One region of the Bradyrhizobium sp. P5_C12 genome, then DNA from elsewhere that is predicted to be linked to it. Evidence: predicted binding sites of a transcription regulator. Region 1 holds the regulator's gene; the other holds the start of a gene.
What was found. The regulator PhoB, encoded in region 1, activates phosphate uptake and scavenging genes when phosphate is short. The targets are predictions, from matches to a motif close to TGTCATNNANCTGTCAT.
Positions count from the first base shown of each region.

Region 2: phnF (phosphonate metabolism transcriptional regulator PhnF) is a predicted target of PhoB. The motif match lies at 1,950-1,966, and genes of this name have one in related genera.

Region 1 covers NZ_JBFULU010000010.1:145,749-150,617, forward strand. Annotated here, with positions in the region: gene pstC (phosphate ABC transporter permease subunit PstC) at 1-609, shown strand, start outside; gene pstA (phosphate ABC transporter permease PstA) at 614-1,459, shown strand; gene pstB (phosphate ABC transporter ATP-binding protein PstB) at 1,456-2,277, shown strand; gene phoU (phosphate signaling complex protein PhoU) at 2,289-3,005, shown strand; gene phoB (phosphate regulon transcriptional regulator PhoB) at 3,027-3,734, shown strand; gene ACXJMY_RS12305 (GcrA family cell cycle regulator) at 3,967-4,479, opposite strand.
Region 2 covers NZ_JBFULU010000017.1:65,741-70,609, reverse strand. Annotated here, with positions in the region: gene phnE (phosphonate ABC transporter, permease protein PhnE) at 1-212, shown strand, start outside; gene phnE (phosphonate ABC transporter, permease protein PhnE) at 209-1,057, shown strand; gene phnF (phosphonate metabolism transcriptional regulator PhnF) at 1,184-1,915, opposite strand; gene phnG (phosphonate C-P lyase system protein PhnG) at 2,087-2,500, shown strand; gene phnH (phosphonate C-P lyase system protein PhnH) at 2,505-3,113, shown strand; gene ACXJMY_RS17430 (carbon-phosphorus lyase complex subunit PhnI) at 3,118-4,221, shown strand; gene ACXJMY_RS17425 (alpha-D-ribose 1-methylphosphonate 5-phosphate C-P-lyase PhnJ) at 4,218-4,869, shown strand, end outside.

The DNA of each region.
Region 1 (4,869 bases):
GCGATCGAGCTGCTCGCCGGCATCCCCTCGATCATCTACGGCATGTGGGGCTTCTTCGTGCTGGGCCCGTTCCTGGCCAACAGCTTCCAGCCCTTCATGATCAAGATTTTCGACGGCATTCCCGTGCTCGGCGCGATCTTCGCCGGCCCGCCGTCCTATCTCAGCCTGTTCAACGCCGCGCTGATCCTCGCGATCATGGTGCTGCCCTTCATCACCGCGATCTCGGTCGATGTGTTCAAGACGGTGCCGCCGGTTCTCAAAGAGGCCGCCTACGGCGTCGGCTGCACCACCTGGGAAGTCGTCCGCAGCGTGGTGATCCCCTACACCCGTGTCGGCGTGATCGGCGGCATCATGCTGGCGCTCGGACGCGCGCTCGGCGAGACCATGGCGGTGACCTTCATCATCGGCAACTCGTTCCGCATCTCGGGGTCGATCTTCGCCCCCGGCACCACGATCTCGGCGGCGATCGCATCCGAATTCGCCGAAAGCGATGGCCTGCACCAGTCCGGCCTGATCCTGCTCGGCCTGCTGCTGTTCGTGCTGACGTTCTTCGTGCTCGCCGCGGCGCGGCTGATGCTGATGCGGCTGGAAAAGAAGGCGGGGAACTGACGCCATGAACCCGATCTATTCACGCCGCCGCCGCAAGGACTTCGTCATCCGCGGGCTCTGCATGGCCGCCGCCGCCTTCGGCGTCACCTGGCTCGCGCTGATCCTGGTCACGCTGCTCTACAACGGCGTGGCCGGACTCAACGTCCAGATCTTCACCGAGAACACGCCGCCGCCCGGCTCGACTGACGGCGGCCTGCTCAACGCCATCGTCGGCTCGCTGCTGATGACGGTGATCGGCGTCGGCATCGGTGCGCCGCTCGGCATGTTCGCCGGCACCTATCTCGCCGAATACGGCCGCAACGACAAGCTGACCTCGGTGATCCGCTTCATCAACGACATCCTGCTCTCGGCCCCCTCGATCATCATCGGCCTGTTCATCTATGGCGCGGTGGTGGTGCCGATGCGCGGCTTCTCGGCGATCGCGGGCTGCCTCGCGCTCGCCGTCATCGTGATCCCGGTGGTGCTGCGCACGACCGAGGACATGCTGCTCTTGGTGCCGAACGCGTTGCGCGAGGCGGCATCCGCGCTCGGTCTGCCGCGCTCGCTGGTGATCAAGCGGATCGCCTATCGCTCGGCGCGCGCGGGCCTCATCACCGGCGTGCTGCTCGCGACCGCCCGTGTCGCCGGCGAAACCGCGCCGTTGCTGTTCACCGCGCTGTCGAACCAGTTCTTCAGCCTGGACCTGACCAAGACGATGGCCAACCTGCCGGTCACCATCAACAACTTCGTGCAGAGCCCATACGCCTACTGGAAGCAGCTGGCGTGGAGCGGGGCGCTGCTCATCACCCTGACCGTGCTTGCCCTGAACATTGGCGCGCGCATCCTTGGCGCCGAGAGGACCGCAAAATGAGTGATCTTTCCGTATCGATGAGCGCAGCCGGCGGGCTCCCGCAGTCGCCGACGCTGCCCGAGGCGCCGCCCAAGGTGACCGTGCGCAATCTCAACTTCTATTACGGCGAGCACCATGCGCTTAAGAACATCAACCTGACGCTCGGCACCAATCGCGTCACGGCGTTCATCGGCCCGTCGGGCTGCGGCAAGTCGACCCTGCTGCGCATCTTCAACCGGATGTACGACCTCTATCCGGGCCAGCGCGCCACCGGCCAGCTGATGCTCGACCAGACCAACATCCTCGACACCAAGCTCGACCTCAATCTGCTGCGCGCGCGCGTCGGCATGGTGTTCCAGAAGCCGACGCCGTTCCCGATGACGATCTACGAGAACATCGCTTTCGGCATCCGTCTCTATGAGAAGATCTCGAAGTCCGAGATGGACGACCGCGTCGAGAAGGCGCTGCGCGGCGGCGCGCTGTGGAACGAGGTCAAGGACAAGCTCAATGCGTCCGGCCTGTCGCTCTCCGGCGGCCAGCAGCAGCGCCTCTGCATCGCCCGCACGGTGGCGGTGCGGCCCGAGGTGATCCTGTTCGACGAGCCCTGCTCGGCGCTGGACCCGATCTCGACCGCCAAGGTCGAGGAGCTGATCCAGGAGCTCTCCGAGAACTACACGATCGCCATCGTCACCCACAACATGCAGCAGGCGGCCCGCGTCTCCGACAAGACCGCCTTCATGTATCTCGGCGAGTTGATCGAGTTCGACGACACCAGCAAGATCTTCACGTCGCCGACCGATCGGCGTACGCAGGATTACATCACCGGCCGGTTCGGCTGAGGAGACAGGATATGGCTTCCGAACATACCGCAAAGGCCTTCGACACCGACCTCCAGGAGCTTACGCGCCTGGTCGCGGAGATGGGCGGGATTGCCGAGCGCATGATCGTCGATTCCGTCGATGCGCTGATCCGCCGCGACGTTGCGCTCGGCCAGCGCGTGGTCGCGACCGACGTCGAGATCGACGCGCTCCAGAAGAAGATCGAGGAGCGCGCCGTGCTCACCATCGCCCGCCGCCAGCCGATGGCGGTCGATCTGCGCGAGATCGTCGGCGCCATGCGCGTCGCGACCGATCTCGAGCGCATCGGCGATCTCGCCAAGAACATGGGCAAGCGCGTCGCGGCGCTGGAGACGGATTTCCATCCGCTCAAGCTGTTCCGCGGCCTCGAGCACATGACCGACCTCGTGCAGCAGCAGGTCAAGTCGGTGCTGGACGCCTATGCCGCGCATGATCTGCCGGCGGCGATGGCGGTGTGGAAGGGCGACGAGGAAGTCGACGCCATCTGCACCTCGCTGTTCCGCGAGCTCCTCACCTACATGATGGAGGATCCGCGCAACATCTCGTTCTGCATTCACCTGATGTTCTGTGCCAAGAACATCGAGCGGATCGGCGACCACGCCACCAACATCGCCGAGACCGTATTCTACATGATCGAAGGTCAGGCGATGACCGACAAGCGACCGAAGGGCGACATGACGACCTTCGCCACGACGGTCCCGAACACTTAAGGCTTGAGGAGCGACGACCACATGGGCGCACGCATTATGGTGGTTGAGGACGAGGAAGCCCTGACCGAGCTTCTCCGCTACAACCTCGAAGGCGACGGCTATGACGTCGAGACGGTGATGCGCGGCGACGACGCCGACACCCGCCTCAAGGAGCATATCCCCGACCTGATCGTACTCGACTGGATGCTGCCAGGGCTGTCCGGCATCGAGCTGTGCCGGCGGCTGCGCACCCGGCCCGAGACCAAGCAGCTTCCGATCATCATGCTCACCGCCCGCGGCGAGGAGAGCGAGCGGGTGCGCGGGCTTGCGACCGGCGCCGACGACTACATCGTCAAGCCGTTCTCGGTGCCGGAGCTGCTCGCGCGCGTGAAGGGCCTGCTCAGGCGCGCCAGCCCGGAGCGGTTGGCCACCGTGCTCGCCTTTGGCGACATCGAGCTCGATCGCGACAAGCGCCGCGTGGCGCGCTCGGGCCGTCCGATCGATCTCGGCCCGACCGAATATCGCCTGCTGGAGTTCTTCCTGGAGCATCCCGGTCGCGTGTTCTCGCGCGAGCAGCTGCTCGACAGCGTCTGGGGCCGCGACATCTATATCGACGAACGCACCGTCGACGTGCACATCGGTCGCCTGCGCAAGCTGCTCAATCTCGGCCGCGAACAGGACCCGATCCGCACCGTGCGCGGCGCCGGCTACGCGCTGGACGATCGCTTCGCGAAGGCGGAGCAGACGTAGGCTAGAGCGAGTTGGTTTGGCGAGCTGTCGCCACGATATCGGTGTCGTCCCGGCGAAGGCCGGGACCCATAACCCGAGGACGCAATTGTTTGTGCGAGAAGGGTAACTCCGAATCCCTGTAACCACATCTGCTGGTGGTTATGGGTCCCGGCCTTCGCCGGGACGACATCGGAGTGTGTCGAGCCGCCATCGTGTGATGGCGGCATTTTAACGGACGACTATATCCGCTAACTCACCGCGGGCCCGGCTTGGCCGGTGCGCGCCGGCGATCGGCCGCCGGCTGGTACGCGACACGCGAGTGCTGGGCGCAATAGGGAAGGCCCGACAGCGCCTTGCCGCCGCAGAAGAAGAAATCCGGGCTCGAGGGATCGCCGACCGGCCAGTGGCAGGTCGCCTCGTTCAATTCCAGCAGCGACAGCCGCTGGCTCATCGGCACCACGTTGTCGTAGGTGACCGGCTCGGCCTCCACCTCGACCTCGAAGGCCTGCGCCAACGCGGTGTTGCCGCGCGAGATCGGGCGGCTCACCCGCATCATGTGCTGTGCCGGACGCGCCTTACGCGGCCGGGGCGCGGCCGAAGAGGGGCTCTTGGCGCGGCCGGACAGGCCAAGCCTGTGCACCTTTCCGATCACGGCGTTGCGGGTCACATTGCCGAGCTCCGCCGCGATCTGGCTGGCCGAAAGTCCGGCCTCCCAGAGCTTTTTCAGCTGCTCGACGCGATCATCGGACCAGGTCAAAACCGTCATTGCACCCTTTCCCTCGCTGCGCGCCTGCCATATCGGGGCCTCACAGCGAATGCCTAAGCCTTGAAAAACCCGTGCCGCCAGAATCCCTTAAGGCTCGCCGGGCGCGCGAAGTGCGCCCGAACGTTTACGCCGGTACATGAGGACTTAGAGATCAGAACCGCCTGCACGAGATGTCGTATCTGACAAGCCAAACGCTACAATATGGCGTGACTCACGCGCAAGAGTCCGCCGACTCGCTTCCACATGTTCCGTGGCCAAAAAACCGCAAAATCGACACCGCAAGACTACGGATTCAGCGTTTCGTGAGGCTTTCCGGGCGGCATTGACACCCGTTTTACCAGGCATAAGATAGTGACGCGTGCCGCCCTTAAAAGGCGGCACGTTTCGTTT
Region 2 (4,869 bases), on a different contig from region 1:
TGCTGCGCTTCGAGATCAACGTCCGCGAGGCCTCGGTGATGGGTTTCGTCGGTGCCGGCGGCATCGGCCAGGAGCTCGTCGTCGCCATCCGCAAGTTCTATTACTCCGACGTCAGCGCGATCCTGCTCACCATCATCATCACCGTCTTCGTCATCGACATCAGCACCGGCTGGCTGCGTGGCCGCCTGTTCGGCAAGGAGGCGCGGACGTGACGAAGCCGCAGGAACTCGATACCGCGCAGCTTCGCGCGCGCTATCCCGATGTGTTCGAGCGGCCGGCCTCGGCGCGGCTCGCGACGCCGGCGATGATCGTCGCGGCGTTCGCGATCCTGGTGTATGGCCTGGTCGACCTCGACTTCTCGCCGTCGCGCTTCTTTGCCGGCCTCAGCCAGCTCGGCTGGATCAGCCTGATGATGATCCCGCCGGATCCCGGCTCGTCGCTGCCGATCTATCTGAAGGCGCTCGGCGAGACGCTGTCGATCGCGCTGCTCGGCACCACGCTCGCCGCTCTGTTCGCGCTTCCGGTCAGCCTGTTTGCCGCGCGCAACATCATACCCTCGCCGATCCTGCGTTTTCCCGTGCGGCGGTTCCTGGATTCGATCCGTGGCGTCGATACGCTGATCTGGGCGCTCGTCTGGATCAACGTCGTGGGGCTCGGCCCCTTCGCCGGCGTGCTTGCGATTGCGGTATCGGATTTCGGCGCCTTCGGAAAACTGTTCTCGGAGGCGATCGAAGGCGCCGACCAGAAGCAGGTCGAGGGCATCCGCGCCTCCGGCGGCAGCCCGCTGCACGAGATCCGCTTCGGCCTGTTGCCGCAGGTACTGCCCGTCATCGCCGGCCAGGTGCTCTACTTCATTGAATCGAACACCCGCTCGGCCACCATCATCGGCATCGTCGGCGCCGGCGGCATCGGCCTCCAGCTCGCCGAGCAGATCCGCGTGCTGGAATGGCAAAAGGTGTCGTTCCTGATCCTGATGATCCTGGTCGCGGTCGCCGCGATCGATTTCATCTCGGGCAAGCTGCGGTTTGCGATCATTGGCCGGCGGGCTGTCGCCTGATCACCGATCTCGTAGGGTGGGCAAAGCGAAGCGTGCCCACCACTGCTGTTTAGATATCGCGGCGAGATGGTGGGCACGGCGCAAGTGCGCCTTTGCCCACCCTACGAGCCCTGCGTGGTCGCTCGCTCAGCCGTTCTCCACCAGAAACTCCACGCGCTCCGCGGCGAAGCGCGAGTGCTTGGTCACCAGCGGCTTGCCGTCCAGGTCGAGATCGGTCGCGTCGACCACCAGGATCGGCCGTCCCAGCGGCAGATCGAGCCGCGCGGCGTCGGTCGCATCGACGATGCCGGCGGTGATCCGGGTTGCGCCGCGGCGGTAGTCGCGGATGCCATAATGCTCCAGCATCTTCGTCATCGAGCGCGTCGCGGCGAATACAGTTCCTGCGCTTGGAAACAGTTCCGCTGACAGCCAGGTGGTGGAGACACAGATCGGGGTGCGGTCGGCGAGACGGATTGCCTCGATCCGCACCAGCGGTGCACCGATCTTCAGGCCGAGCTCTCGCGCCAGCTCGCGGGTCGCGACGTCGTCGGAGGCCTCGATCAACTGGCCGCGCGGTTCGCGGCCGCCGGCGCCGACGATCTCGGAGAAACGCGTGCGCGAGCGCAGCGGATAGGCGAGGCGCTGTGCCTCGACATAGGTTCCGCTGCCGCGCTCGGCCCGCACCAGGCCGCGCTCCGCAAGGGCAGCGAGTGCGCGCCGCACGGTGTGGCGGTTCACGCGATAGGTTTCCGCGATCTCCACCTCGCCAGGCAGCTTGTCGCCGGCGGCAAAGCGGCCGTCGGCGATGCCGCGCTCGATGCCGTCGGCGACCAGGCGCCACAGCGCGACGCCTGAAGAGGCGGTGTCCTGCATGCTCATATCGCTGGTCAGCCTAGCCCAGAAATCACACGTTTGTCACGAAACAGTCATGGCGCTTCCGTATCAAGTTGTCTATTATCATAGACAACTTGAATTCGGCAAGTTCTGTAGAAAAGTTCGGTGAAAGCGGTGACCCAGAACAACAACCAGCAAGCGCAGCGCAAGGCCGCGATGGCCGTGCTGGCGCATGCGGAGGCGGGCGAGATCGCCGCTCGCCTCCGCACTCTCGCTCTGCCCGGCCATCAGGATCTGCGCGCGCCGGAAAACGGCCTCGTCATGCTGCGCGGCAGGGTCGGCGGCGACGGCGCGCCGTTCAATCTGGGCGAGGCGACGGTGTCGCGCGCCGCCGTGCGGCTTGCGAGCGGCGAGGTCGGCTTCGGCTACACGCTCGGGCGCGACGGCGAGAAGGCGCGGCTGATCGCGCTGTGCGACGCGCTGGCGCAGTCGCGGGATTTCGGCGGGCTGGTGGAGCGCGACGTTATCGCGCCGTTGCGCGAGCAGCTTATGCTGCGCCGGAACCAGGCGGCGGCCGAGACCGCCGCGACGAAGGTTGATTTCTACACCATGGTGCGCGGTGAGGGTTGAGGCCATGACCACGATTGCGGAACTGCCGCCCGGATTCGTCGACAAGGTGCTGTCGGCGCAATCGACCTTTCGCTCGGTCATGGACGCGATGGCGCGGCCGGGCTCGGTCCAGCGCATCGTCCCGATGGCGGGAACCCCTGATACGATGATGCGCGGCACGGCCGCGATCGCGCTGACGCTGTTCGATCACGATACGCCGCTCTGGCTCGACGCGCGGATGTCGGAAAACACCGACGTGGTGAAGTGGCTGAAATTCCACACCGGCGCGCCGGTCATCCAGGACTCCTCGATCGCGAGCTTCGCGCTGATCAGCGACGGCGCCGCGCTGCCGGCGTTCGAGCGCTTCGCGCTCGGCACTAGCGAATATCCGGACCGTTCGACCACGGTGATCATTCAGGTCGAGAGCCTGGACGCAGGCCGCAGCTTCGAGCTGCGCGGCCCCGGCATCGACGGCGTCGCGACGCTCCAGGCCTCGATCAAGCCTTTCGACCTGTTCGAGCGTCTGCGCATCAACGAGGCGCTGTTTCCGCGCGGCATCGATCTGGTGCTGGTCGCGGATGACGCCGTGGTCGCGATCCCCCGCACCACGCGCGTCGTGAGCAAGGGAAGCTAGCCACATGTATGTCGCAGTCAAAGGCGGCGAACGCGCCATCGAGAACGCTCATCGCCTGCTGGCGCATGCGCGGCGCGGCGATCAAAGCGTTCCGGAAGTCTCGCTCGACCAGATTTCGGAGCAGCTTGGCCTCGCGGTCGATCGTGTCATGAGCGAGGGCTCGCTCTATGATCGCGAGCTCGCGGCGCTCGCGATCAAGCAGGCGCGCGGCGACCTGATCGAGGCGATCTTCCTGGTTCGCGCCTTCCGCGCCACGCTGCCGCGCTTCGGCGCGAGCGAGCCGGTCGACACCGGCGCGATGCGGGTGCGGCGGCGGGTGTCCTCGACCTTCAAGGACATTCCCGGCGGCCAGATCCTCGGGCCGACCTTCGACTATACCCATCGCCTGCTAGATCCGACGCTCGCCGAAGGCTTTGTGCCCGAGCAGCCGGCTACGGCAGAGGCTTCGACAGCGCCGACGCCGCGCGTGACCGACATTCTGGGGCGTGACGGACTGATCGAATCCTCGCCGCAAGCCGAGGACGGCGCCAGCGTCGGCGATCTCACCCGCGAGCCGCTGAATTTCCCGGCCGACCGCGACCTGCGCCTGCAGAATCTCGCGCGCGGTGACGAAGGGTTCTTGCTGGCGATGGGCTACTCCACCCAGCGCGGCTACGGCCGCAACCACCCTTTCGCCGGCGAGATTCGCTTCGGCGAGGTCGAGGTCGAATTCTTTGCGGAGGACGCAGGCTTCGCCGTGCCGCTCGGCGCGATCGAGCTCACCGAGTGCCAGATGGTCAACCAGTTCAAGGGGTCTGCGACGGAAGCGCCGTGCTTCACCCGGGGCTATGGCCTTGCCTTCGGCCAGAGCGAGCGCAAGACCATGTCGATGGCGCTGGTGGACCGTGCGCTGCGCGCCCGCGAATTGGGCGAGGAGGCCGTCGCGCCGGCGCAGGACGAGGAATTCGTGATGTCGCATTCCGACAATGTGCAGGCGACCGGCTTCGTCGAGCATCTGAAGCTGCCGCATTATGTCGACTTCCAGTCCGAGCTCGGCCTGTTGCGCAAGCTGCGTCAGGAGTTTGCCGAGGCCAATGCGCCCGATGCCATGAAGGAGGCCGCGGAATGAACGCGCCCGCCTACAACTTCGCCTATCTCGACGAACAGACCAAGCGGATGATCCGCCGCGCGATCCTCAAGGCGATCGCGATTCCCGGCTATCAGGTGCCGTTCGCCAGCCGCGAAATGCCGATGCCCTATGGCTGGGGCACCGGCGGCGTGCAGGTCACCGCCGCGATCCTGGGGCCTGAGGACGTGCTGAAGGTGATCGACCAGGGGTCCGACGACACCACCAACGCGATCTCGATCCGGAAATTCTTCGCCAAGACCGCCGGCGTCGCCACGACGACGGCGACGGAACAGGCAACCGTGATCCAGACCCGTCACCGCATCCCGGAGACGGCGCTGAGCGACAACCAGGTGCTGGTCTACCAGGTGCCGATCCCGGAGCCGCTGCGTTTCCTCGAGCCGCGCGAGACCGAGACGCGGCGCATGCACGCGCTCGCCGAATACGGCCTGATGCATGTCAAGCTCTACGAGGACATCGCCCGCTTCGGCCATATCGCGACGGCCTACGCCTATCCGGTGAAGGTCAACGCGCGCTATGTGATGGATCCGTCGCCGACGCCGAAATTCGACAATCCCAAGATGGACAATTGCCCGGCGCTGCAGCTGTTCGGCGCCGGCCGCGAGAAGCGCATCTATGCGATCCCGCCCT